DNA from 3 places in the Paenarthrobacter sp. NPDC091711 genome. Region 1 is predicted to be linked to each of the others. Evidence: riboswitches for the same ligand, from Rfam matches in the RefSeq annotation. Region 1 holds a riboswitch; each other region holds the start of a gene.
What was found. A riboswitch is a leader RNA that binds a small molecule or an ion and turns the genes downstream of it on or off. The one in region 1 is predicted to bind cyclic di-AMP.
Positions count from the first base shown of each region.

Region 1 (3,512 bases):
GGGCCGCCGCCGTGCGTCCGGCCCCGCTGCTGAGCTGCGGCCAGCCACCGTCGTAACGGAGATCCGGCCCCGCGACACCGAGCGTCAGGTGCGCCGCCGTAAGAGCCCCTTGCGCCAGGTTGCCGACTTCGCCGCTGCCAGCGGCGTCGGGCAGAAGGCCGGTGTTGCGCTTGCCGCCACCGGACTCGCCCTGACTGTCGGACTGCCGGCCACCAGCCCGGTCATGGCCACCTCGGAATCAGGCCAGACCGAATCCGCCCTTGCCGTCGCAGCCCCCGCCGGCAGCCAGCCGGAGGTCTCCGCCGCCGCTTCGGCCAAGATCGACTTCAGCCGCGCCGCCGTCGCCACTGCAGCTGACCCCGATGGGAAGCTGAAGCAACTGCTCAGCGCCCAGTCGGCCGGAAGCATCCAGCGCGCCTCATCCGTTGGCACCATGGCCAGCCCGCTTGATTCGCTCGCCACGGCATCCCCCTTCGGCTACCGTGTCAGCCCCCTCACGGGCGGCGCCGGCGATTTCCACCGGGGCCAGGACTTCGTAGCCCAGTGCGGCACCGCTGTGCACGCAGCAGCCACCGGCAAGGTCACCTTCGCTGGATGGCACGAGTACGGCGGAGGCAACCGCGTGGTCATTGACCACGGCAACGGCCTCGAAACCACGTACAACCACCTGTCGTCATTCACCGTCCAGGTGGGCCAGACCGTCAACCGTGGCGATACCGTCGCGCTGAGCGGCACCACGGGCGCTTCCACCGGCTGCCACCTCCACTTCGAGGTCCAGGTCAACGGAGAAGTAGTAGACCCCATGGGCTGGCTCTAAGCCAGCTGATGGTCGCCTCTCGCATATGCGGGACGCCCCGTGACCTGAATGTGACATTCGCGTTCAACTGTTGTAGCGTACAGAGCGCATCGGCTTTTTAGGGGGCCGGTGCACTTGAGTGGATTGCCTAGCTCTGCCACCGCTCAAGGTCCGTTCGCATAAATCGTCTGGCAGGGGCGGGGGAACCACTTCTGGTCTTCGAGAGAAGGCCTTGGGGTTAAGTCGCAAAACTTCTTTGGAAGCAGAGCGGCCGGATGACTCCCATCCGAATCCGACAGCTCACCTCGCAGGCATTGGGAGAGGCTACCTACGTGTCATCACGCACTACCCCTGCGCGCCATCGCGCCCAAACGGTTCGTACGAACCCGTTGAACACGCTTTCCAAGGCTGTTTCCTCCAACGCCGGAACTGTGGGCCGCCAGGCCGCCGTTCTCGCAGCAGCCTCAGGCCTCGTCCTCACTGTCGGATTGCCCGCACACGCAGCAGACGCCGACGTTTCCAAAACCGAAGCCTCCAGCACCCAACAGCTGGTTGTTACGGCAGTGGTCACAGCAGAGCCAACAGCCACCGTTTCCTTCGAGAGCCCCACCGTGGCCACCAAGGAAGCCCCCAAGGTAGTCCAGCGCGCAGCCCAGGTTACTGAGCGTGCAGCGGCCACCACCGAAGATGCGTCTGAAGCCGTGACGGCGAAGTCCTCCGAAGCCAAGGACCCGGCTGCCAGCGCAGCTGCCTCCGGCTTGGCCGCCATCGCCTACACCGGAATCGGTTCTCCCTACGTTTGGGGCGGCACAACGCCCAACGGTTGGGATTGCTCCGGCTTCACCCAGTGGGTTTACGCACAGGCGGGCATCAGCATCCCCCGCGTGAATGCCTGGACGGCCATGACCCCCACCAGCACTCCTTCTCCCGGCGACCTCGTCATGCAGAACGGCGGAGCCCACGTGGGCATCTACGTCGGCAACGGCATGATGATCAGCGCTTTGAACCCCGGTCAGGGAACGCTGCTGCACTCAGTAGCTTCCACCGGCACTTCCTCGTTCTACACCCTCCGCTAAAACAATCCGGTTCGGGGTCGGCCGGCATGCCCACAGTGCCTGCCAACCCACTACCCGTGTGCACCCCAACTGCACTCGGATACGAAAAGAGAAAATCATGACCAGTGCAAACAAGCTTGCACGGCACCGCGCCGAGGCCCCTAAGACCAGCTCGATTGCCGTCATCGCCAAGGCTGTCAGCTCCAACGCCGGCGGCGTTGGCCGCCAGGCAGCAGTGATCGCCGCAGCTTCAGGCCTGGTCCTGACCAGTGGCATCGCTGCCAACGCTGCAGACACCAATGTGGACCGCGAGTCGACCTCCACGTCCACTCTGGACGTTCAGTCGGTAGTTCAGGCCACCATCGCAGCGGACTCCACCGTGGCCATCTCCTACGAGCGCCCCGTGGTCACCACCGTGGAAGCCCCTGCTCCCGTAGTGGTGGAAGAAGCCCCGGCCAAGGTTGAAGCAAAGGTCGAAGCCAAGGAAGCAACTGCGGTTGCCGCCAAGGCCGCTCCGGCTGCCAACGCTACTGTGGCTGTCAGCAATGCAACCCCTGCACCGGCAGCTCCGGCCGCTTCCAGCGGACTCGGCGCAGCCATCGCAGCAGCTGCTTACGCCCAGCTCGGCGTCACCCAGGACTGCACCATGCTGGTCACCAACTCCCTTGCAGCCGTGGGCATCAACTTCCACGACTGGCCTGCAGGCTACCTCTCCTTGGGCCGCACGGTCAGTGCAGCAGAAGCCCAGCCCGGCGACCTCGCCTACTACGCCAACGGTGGTTTGGCTGGACAGGCCCACATCGCTGTCTACGTGGGCAACGGTCAGGCGGTTCACGGTGGATGGAACGGATCCACCACGGCACTGTTCAGCGTCAACGTGGGCTCCGGCCCGGTTTTCATCCGCGTCAACGGCTGATACACCCTCTTCTGAACACCCCGCAGGCTTCGGCCGGCGGGGTGTTCTGCTTTAACCGCGCGTGAATTCTTGCCGACACTGTGAGCGAAACGACAGAAAAATTCGTTGATACGGCATATAAGTGCTTACCCTTATGGTGTCGATCCACAGCCCGTACAAGCAGAGGGCAGCCGGCCCTCGTGCCCCTGACGGGTGCGGCCGTGAAGAGGTACGTGCATGCGCACACTCGTTCTGAATGCTGGATATGAACCGCTGGCGGTAATAACATTCCGCCGGGCGCTGGTCCTTGTGTTGACGGGGAAAGCTAGCGTAGTGGCCGAAGGCGACGAGCCTGTCGTCGGGCCACAGGAAGTTCTCGGACGTCCATCCGTGATTCTTCTCAACCGCTACATCCGCCCCCGGTACAACAGGATTACCGCCGTGAGTCGTCGTGGAGTTCTTCGCCGCGACGGACACCGCTGTGCCTATTGCGGGAAAACAGCCCACACCATAGACCACGTCCACCCCAAGTCCAGGGGCGGCGCGGATTCCTGGGAAAACCTGGTTGCGGCGTGCTTGAAATGCAACAACGCCAAGAGCGACCACACGCTGGCTGAGATGGGCTGGAAGCTCCGTTTCAAACCCGGTGTGCCCCAGGGAACCATGTGGCAGATCAAAGAACTCGAGAAACCTGCGCCGGACTGGGACCCGTTCCTGTTGCCGGAATCCGCTGCCTGATCGATTTCTGCTGAGCCCCGAACGCCCG
Region 1 is NZ_JBIVTF010000013.1:102,258-105,769, reverse strand. It holds gene ACIQH5_RS17700 (M23 family metallopeptidase) at 1-817, shown strand, start outside; cyclic di-AMP (ydaO/yuaA leader) riboswitch at 956-1,124, shown strand; gene ACIQH5_RS17695 (C40 family peptidase) at 1,129-1,872, shown strand; gene ACIQH5_RS17690 (NlpC/P60 family protein) at 1,970-2,767, shown strand; gene ACIQH5_RS17685 (HNH endonuclease) at 2,984-3,484, shown strand.

Region 2 (3,512 bases), on a different contig from region 1:
GTGGGGGAGCAACTGATGGGCGACATCGGCACGTATGGCCTTGAAGCCGCACTCCGCATCGGAGAAGCGTGCACCGGTGAGCACGCGCAGCAGAAAATTGTATGCGCGCGCAACGACGTCACGGCGGTGGCTGAATCTCCCCTGCGAACCTCTTGCCAGCCGCGTGCCGACGGCGAGGTCCGAGTGGCCGGAGATCAGTGGGGCCAGAAGGGGTGCCACGGCCGAAAGGTCGAGGGACAAGTCCAGGTCCACGTACGCAAGCAGGGGAGACGGAGAGGAAAGCCAGACCCGGCGGAGCGAGTTTCCGCGGCCCCTTAGATCCAGATGGACCACCTTGATCTCCGGGAGTTCCCTCGCCAGACGTTCGGCGATCCTCAGGGTGCTGTCCGTGCTGGCGTTATCCGCCACAGTGATCCGGAAGGTGTGCGGCAACGTGTCCATGAGGTGCCCGTGGAGCCTGCGCAACTGCTCTTCCAGGCGGGCTTCCTGATTGGACACGGGGATGGCGATGTCCAGGACGGGAACCGGCGCGCGTGTGTCCACGGGGGAGCGCTGCAGCTGCTGGTGGAGTACCGGCCGGGGATCTGTAAGCGTCATGCTTCCAGAATGGCGCCGCCGAATATGAGTGCTTTAGGCGGAAGCTGTGACCCCACTGTGAACCATGGGCCGTGCCTGTGAACCGGGGGAGCACCTGTGAAACGGCAAAAGCCGCGCCCGTTCCCGCCATCCGCTCCAGTGGGTACTGGTGCGAACGGCGGCAACGGGCGCGGCAATCAAGCAGTCTGGCTTAGTACCAGTTGTTGGCCAAGTGGAAGCCCAGAGCGGCGGACGGGGATCCGTAGCGCTCCTTGATGTAGTTCAGGCCCCACTTGATCTGGGTCTGGTAGTTGGTCTGCCAGTCAGCACCAGCTGAGGCCATCTTGCCGGCCGGCAGGGACTGGACGATTCCGTAGGCGCCGCTCGAAGCGTTCGTGGCAGTGGTCTTCCAGTTGGATTCCTTCTCCCACAGGGTGTTCAAGGCAGTCATCTCAGCTGCGCTCCAGCCGTAGTTGCCCAGGATGCTGAGTGCGTACGCCTTGGCAGCAGCGGGGTCGTCCACGGCTTTCGGGGCGGCAGCAGCAGCTGCAGCTTCCGCGGCGGCGGCGGCAGCAGCGGCGTCGGCGGCTTGCTTGGCAGCAGCGTCAGCGGCGGCCTTCTCAGCGGCCGCTTGGGCGGCGGCCTGGTCAGCGGCTGCCTTCTCGGCAGCGGCCTGCGCGGCTGCTGCCTGGTCAGCGGCAGCCTTCTCGGCGGCGGCCTTCTCAGCAGCTGCCTTGTCCGCGGCAGCCCGGTCGGTTGCGCCCTTGGCGGCGGCAGCATCCAGGGAAGCGGCGATTTCAGCTGACTTGTTGGTGCTGACCTGCGCGGCGGCCTGGGTCCCGGCAACGCGGCTCGCCTCAGGGAGGGTCAGTGCGGCGTTTGCGGCGGTTCCGAGCGATGCAACGCCCAGTGCGGCCGCTACGACACCGGCTACAACTGACATGCGGTGGCCGGACTTGCCCTGGCGGGCGGCGTTCTTGAGGACAGCTTGCGACTTGGTCAACGGTGCGTTGTGTTCGTCGCGGTGACGCGCGGAAGGGCGCGACTGATCGTTAAATTCAGACATGTGATTACCTCTCAGCGCCTGCGGAGTTAGCTGTCGGGTTCGGATGAGGTCATCCGGCCGCGCATCACGCTGCGGCTTCACCCCAAGGACCGGCAAAATGCCTGGGTCCGGAGACTCTGGGTCCCCCGTCTCTGCCTCGGAGAAAGAACGGACTCCGGGAAGTGGCAGAGCTCGGCGCATCCCGGATGTGGGCCTGCTTGGGGCGACCCACCCTTTCGACGGTACAGGAGGTTTCCCGAGAAGTCACATTTAGGTAACAGAGATCACGGCGCCGGTGAGTCGCCTTGCCGGATTCGTTATGCGAGTTCGCTGCCGACGGTGGGAAGCCGGAGGGCGAACTCGGTACGGCCCGGCCGTGAGGTCACTTCCACGGTGCCACCATGGGCGGCAACAATCGAATCCACAATGGACAAGCCGAGTCCGGAGGTGCCTTCGGAGCCTGACCTTGCGGCGTCAGCGCGGGCAAACCGGGAGAATATGCGGCCCTGAAAATCGTCCGGAATGCCCGGGCCATTGTCCGTCACGGTGACCACGGCGCTGCCATCAGCGGAGAGCATGACGCCCGTGACCACGGTGGTGCCGGGGTCCGTGTGTTTGCGCGCATTGGACAGAAGATTGGCCAGCATCTGGTGCAGTTGCGCTGCATCGCCGCGGACCGTCACAGGTTCATCGGGGAGCTGGAGCTGCCAGATGTGGTCCGGTGCCATCACTTTTTCGTCACTGACGGTTTCGATCACCAACTGGGTGAGGTCCACGTCCTCGACTTTCACGGGCTGGCCCTCGTCCAGCCTGGCCAACAACAGAAGATCCTCCACCAGGGTGGTCATGCGTTCGGATTGGCTTTGCACACGCGCCAAGGACCTCCTGCCGTCATCGGTGAAAGTCTCGGTCATCCTCAGCAACTCGGTATAGCCACGGATCGCGGTGAGCGGTGTGCGGAGTTCGTGCGATGCATCAGCGACGAACTGTCGCACCTTGGTTTCGCTTTCCTGCCGTGCCTCCAGTGCGTTGGAGACGTTGTTCAGCATCAGATTCAAAGCATGGCCGACGCTGCCCACTTCCGTTCCGGGATGAGCGGCCGACGCCGGTACGCGCACCGCTAGTGCCACCTCACCGGCGTCGAGAGGTAGGCGCGAAACCTTGGTGGCTACCTCGGAGAGCTGCTCCAGCGGCCGCATGGTCCGCCGGATAATCACGGTTCCCGCGAGTCCGATCAGCACCAATCCGCCCAACGAAACCAGCACCATGGTCCACACCAGGGAGGCCTCGGCGCTTTGCTTGTCCGCCAGAGGCAAACCTGTCACGATCACGTCGCCGTTGGTGTCCACTGCCACCAGCCTGTAATCGCCGTTGGACAGGGACCGATCCACGGGAAGGTTGTCCTTGGGGAGCGACAACAGGACTTGCTCGTCGGCTGCGGAGAGTGAAACGCGGTTTCCTTGGGCGTCGATCAGCCCGGAACTTCTCACGGTTGATCCATCGATCCTCGCATTGAGCGTACCCGCGGCCTGGCCGCGCGCTTCCAGCGGGTCAGGCCTTCCGGAGGGGTTCGTGGGAAAGTTCGACGGCGGCCTGCCGAAGTCATTCGCGCGGCTGGACGCCTGCTCCAATTGCCTGTCGAGCTGCTTGTTAAAAACCATGTCCATGGACGCGTAGCTGACCACGCCGACGGCTCCACAAATGGCGACCAACAGGGCCATTGCCACCAGGACCAGCCGGGTGCGCAAATGCCAGGTGGACGGGTTGAGCCAGCTGCGCTGTGAGTTTCCTGAGCTTCTGGCCACTCCTGAAAGCGTGCTCAACGCCTAGTCCGCTGGCTTGATGACGTATCCGGCGCCACGAATGGTGTGGATCATGGGCGGATGGTTGG
Region 2 is NZ_JBIVTF010000007.1:105,857-109,368, forward strand. It holds gene ACIQH5_RS12735 (glycosyltransferase) at 1-597, opposite strand, end outside; gene ACIQH5_RS12740 (hypothetical protein) at 788-1,642, opposite strand; cyclic di-AMP (ydaO/yuaA leader) riboswitch at 1,644-1,829, opposite strand; gene ACIQH5_RS12745 (ATP-binding protein) at 1,939-3,444, opposite strand; gene ACIQH5_RS12750 (response regulator transcription factor) at 3,448-3,512, opposite strand, start outside.
Region 2: linked by a shared signal. The riboswitch ahead of ACIQH5_RS12740 (hypothetical protein) and the one ahead of ACIQH5_RS17695 (C40 family peptidase) in region 1 are both predicted to bind cyclic di-AMP.

Region 3 (3,512 bases), on a different contig from region 1:
GTACCGGCTATGCCACCCCACGTGGGTGGAGGTTCGGGGCAGGCGCGTGCTCAACCGAGGACCTTCTGTGCCGCATCCAGGATGTCCTGAAGCGCCGACTCACTGGTTTGCGGTGCCGATGCGGCGGTCGGCTTTCCCGGCTTCGGCTTGGACGTCGGCGTTGCAGTATCCGTGGGCGTCGGAGTCGGTGTGGGAGTGCCAGTGGGGGTCGGCGTTGGCGTGGGAGTGACGGTTGGTGTCGGCGCAGGCGGTGTGGTGATGGTATCCGAGGGCACCTCGCTCGGCGCGGGTGCCGGCTGGCTGGGGGCGGGGGTGGCCGCACCGGGAACAGACGGGACTGCGGACGGCGCTGCTGACGGAACCCATACCGGGTCAGCGAGCGAAACTTGAGGGGTGGGAGCCGACGACGCCGGCACTGCCTCGGGTGCCTGGGCGACCGTCGCGGGCTGGCCGGCTTCCGAGGTCGCACTTGCCCCTGATGGCGTCGAGGCTGATGGAGATGACGCCGTGGTGTAGGAAGCCTTGGGCCCGGGCGACGCCGAACCTGAGCTGCGAGCATGGCCCCCGCTGGCTTCCTGCGCAGGGGTTTCCTGGCCGAAGAACGGAAGATCAAGGGCCGGTCCCAAAGCACCGGCTGTCAGTACCAGGCCAAAGGCGCCTGCGACCACGGCCATGCGCTGGCTCATGTGTTTGACCGAGGCTGCTTTTCGCAGGACGGTTTGTGGTTCACGACTAATAGAGGACGTGGAGCCGAAGCCGGACTTGGTGGGTGCAGCTGCCTGCTTCCGGGCATCCTTACGGCTTGCCAGCGATGCCGAGGCTGTTGCAGCAGCGGCAACCTGCGCCGGGGACTTGCCGCGCGGGGACTCAGCGGGTTCCGGCGTGCTCGCGGTTTCATCGAGGGCAGAGACCACGGGGATGGCCGCAGTTACGGGTTCCTGTGGTGCAGGCTGCACCAATGGAATAGCTGCCGTTGCGGGTTCCCGGGAGCTGTCATCCCGCGAATCTGCTTTCATGCCCGGCGGCACGATGGGAATGGCAGCAGTAGGGGGTCCCGGTGTGGTGGACTTCGGAGCTGCCGATGACTCAGGCGCAATCACAGCCTGAGCAGCGCGCTCACGTTCGGCCGCACGAAGTTCCGCACGTGTTGCGGGGGTCGCGATGGTGGGCGTGGCCGCCTTGGCGGGCTCCGGCGTCGTGCTTGTGCCTTCCAAATTTTCGGGGCGTGCCGGGTTCTGCGGCGAATCGGCGGAATCCGCCGGTGTGTTGTCAAGGAATCCGCTGGGTTGGGCCCGACGGCGTCCGGTTGGCTTGGTGCGCCCGTCCTCAGTGTGGGGGCGGCGCGGCTGATCCATGGTTGGGGACATGGTGGTTGCCTCTCAACGCCTTCGAGGTTAGCTGTCGGGTTCGGACGAGGCCGTCCGGCCGCCTGAGCGGCTTCACCCCAAGGACTTGGATACCAAGCCCGGGAACTCTGGGTCCCCCGCCTCTGCCGCGGGTCTGGCGGATCCCGGATTGCGGCAGAGCTCGGCGTCAATCCGGAAGCGGCCCAGCGGAGATATGGGTCGCCTTACGACGGTACATGAGCTGGAAAGTAAAGTCACATTAATGTAACGGGCGGTAGGCCTGACCAAGCGACAGGGTTCTATGACTTAGGCTTCGGGGCCGGTGCTGGAGCCGGCAACTCATGCTGAATCTTCTGGATCTGCACGGCCTGGTGTGTTTCCGGACGGAAGATTTCGTCGGCCACTCCCAGCATTCCGCCGGTGGCTCCGCGACGAACGTTCCCACGGTTGTTGTGCCGTGAGGACCAGTACCAAAGTCCCGCCACCAGGGCCGGGACGCCAAGTACCGCCGCCAACACGAGCAAGATATCCATGGCCTAACACTAGCTTCGCGCTGCACCGGCAGGTAGACATTGTCTATGGACCTGCCTGTGATGCCACCCGTCTCGCCCATGCTCGCCAAATCTGTTCCGACCATCCCTGATGTTGGGCATTACGAGCCCAAGTGGGACGGATTCCGGACCATCGTCTTCAAAGACGGTGATGAGATCATTCTGGGAAGCCGCAACGAGAAGCCGATGACGCGCTACTTCCCGGAAGTGGTTGAGGCGCTGCGAAAGAACCTTCCGGACAAATGCGTGCTCGACGGCGAGATCGTCCTGATCGAGGGCAATCGGCTCGAATTCGAGGTGCTTCAGCAGCGGATTCATCCCGCCGACAGCCGGGTGAGGATGCTCGCTGAGAAGACTCCGGCGTCCATGGTTGCGTTCGACATCCTTGCCCTTGGCGAGGAGAACCTGATGGCCAAACCGTTCTCCGAGCGCCGTGGCATCCTGGAACGCGCGCTCGCCAAAGCCGAGCCCCCTGTCTATGTGACTCCTGCGGTGAACGATCTTGAACGGGCGCAGGAGTGGTTCGTGCAGTTGGAAGGGGCGGGACTGGACGGCGTGCTATCCAAGCCGCTCGATGGCGCCTACCAGCCCAACAAGCGCGTGATGTTCAAGACGAAGCACGAGCGCACGGCGGATTGCGTCGTGGCGGGATTCCGCTGGCATAAGACCGCGAAAGTTGTGGGCTCAATGCTGCTTGGCCTCCACGATGACACCGGCCGCCTGCATCATGTGGGAGTGGTGGCATCGTTCCCCATGGCTAAGCGGGAGGCCTTGGTGGCAGAGCTTGAGCCGTACCAGATTGAACTCGGCGAGCACCCGTGGGGTGAGTGGGCCAAACAGGACGAGACTGCCGGAGGTTCGCGCATGCCCGGCGCCCAAAGCCGGTGGAGCGGGGGCAAGGATTTCTCCTTCGTACCCCTTCGCCCCGAACTCGTGATCGAAGTGGCGTACGACTATATGGAGGGGGACAGGTTCCGGCACACCACGCAGTTCCGCAGGTGGCGGCCGGACAGGACCCCTGAGAGCTGCACGTACTCTCAGTTGGAAGAGCCCGCTGCGTACGATCTCGGGGAGATCCTGAAGCTGCCCAACGCCTAGAACGTTGCGAACCCGCTGCTACGTCGCTGGCCAGCAACGTAACAGCGGGTTGGCAGCGGAGTTACTCCTCGTGCCCTTGGTCGCTGCTCATGCTGCCTTCCGCGGGCGGGGTTTCGCCCGGAGGCACTCCGCCGCCGGGCTCCAACCCTGTGACGTTGCCGTCCAGCGGGTCCGGGTTGGCGGAAGCTGCGGGGTCCTCGTCTTCGTCCTGGCGCATATCGGGATCGTCGTGGATGCTATCGGCATCAGAGGTCGTGTCGTAGGGTCCTGTGGCGCCCGTGGCACCGAAGCCCTGGGTCTCTTCATTCGAGTCTTTGTCAGTCACGATCAGCCCTTTCGTAAGCAAACTTACTAATACGCTTGCTTCGTCAGCCTAGCCGGGACCAGCCCACCCGACAAGCGGCACCCAAACCAGGCGCCGGCGTCGTGCTTCAGTGCTTAGCGGTGGGGAGTCGTGGCAGTGACGAAGCTCCGGATGGCATCCGCCACAGCCTTCGGTCTCATGTGTTGCGCCACG
Region 3 is NZ_JBIVTF010000003.1:324,302-327,813, forward strand. It holds gene ACIQH5_RS07335 (hypothetical protein) at 51-1,367, opposite strand; cyclic di-AMP (ydaO/yuaA leader) riboswitch at 1,370-1,516, opposite strand; gene ACIQH5_RS07340 (hypothetical protein) at 1,646-1,879, opposite strand; gene ACIQH5_RS07345 (ATP-dependent DNA ligase) at 1,925-2,995, shown strand; gene ACIQH5_RS07350 (DUF6480 family protein) at 3,057-3,320, opposite strand; gene ACIQH5_RS07355 (alpha/beta fold hydrolase) at 3,434-3,512, opposite strand, start outside.
Region 3: linked by a shared signal. The riboswitch ahead of ACIQH5_RS07335 (hypothetical protein) and the one ahead of ACIQH5_RS17695 (C40 family peptidase) in region 1 are both predicted to bind cyclic di-AMP.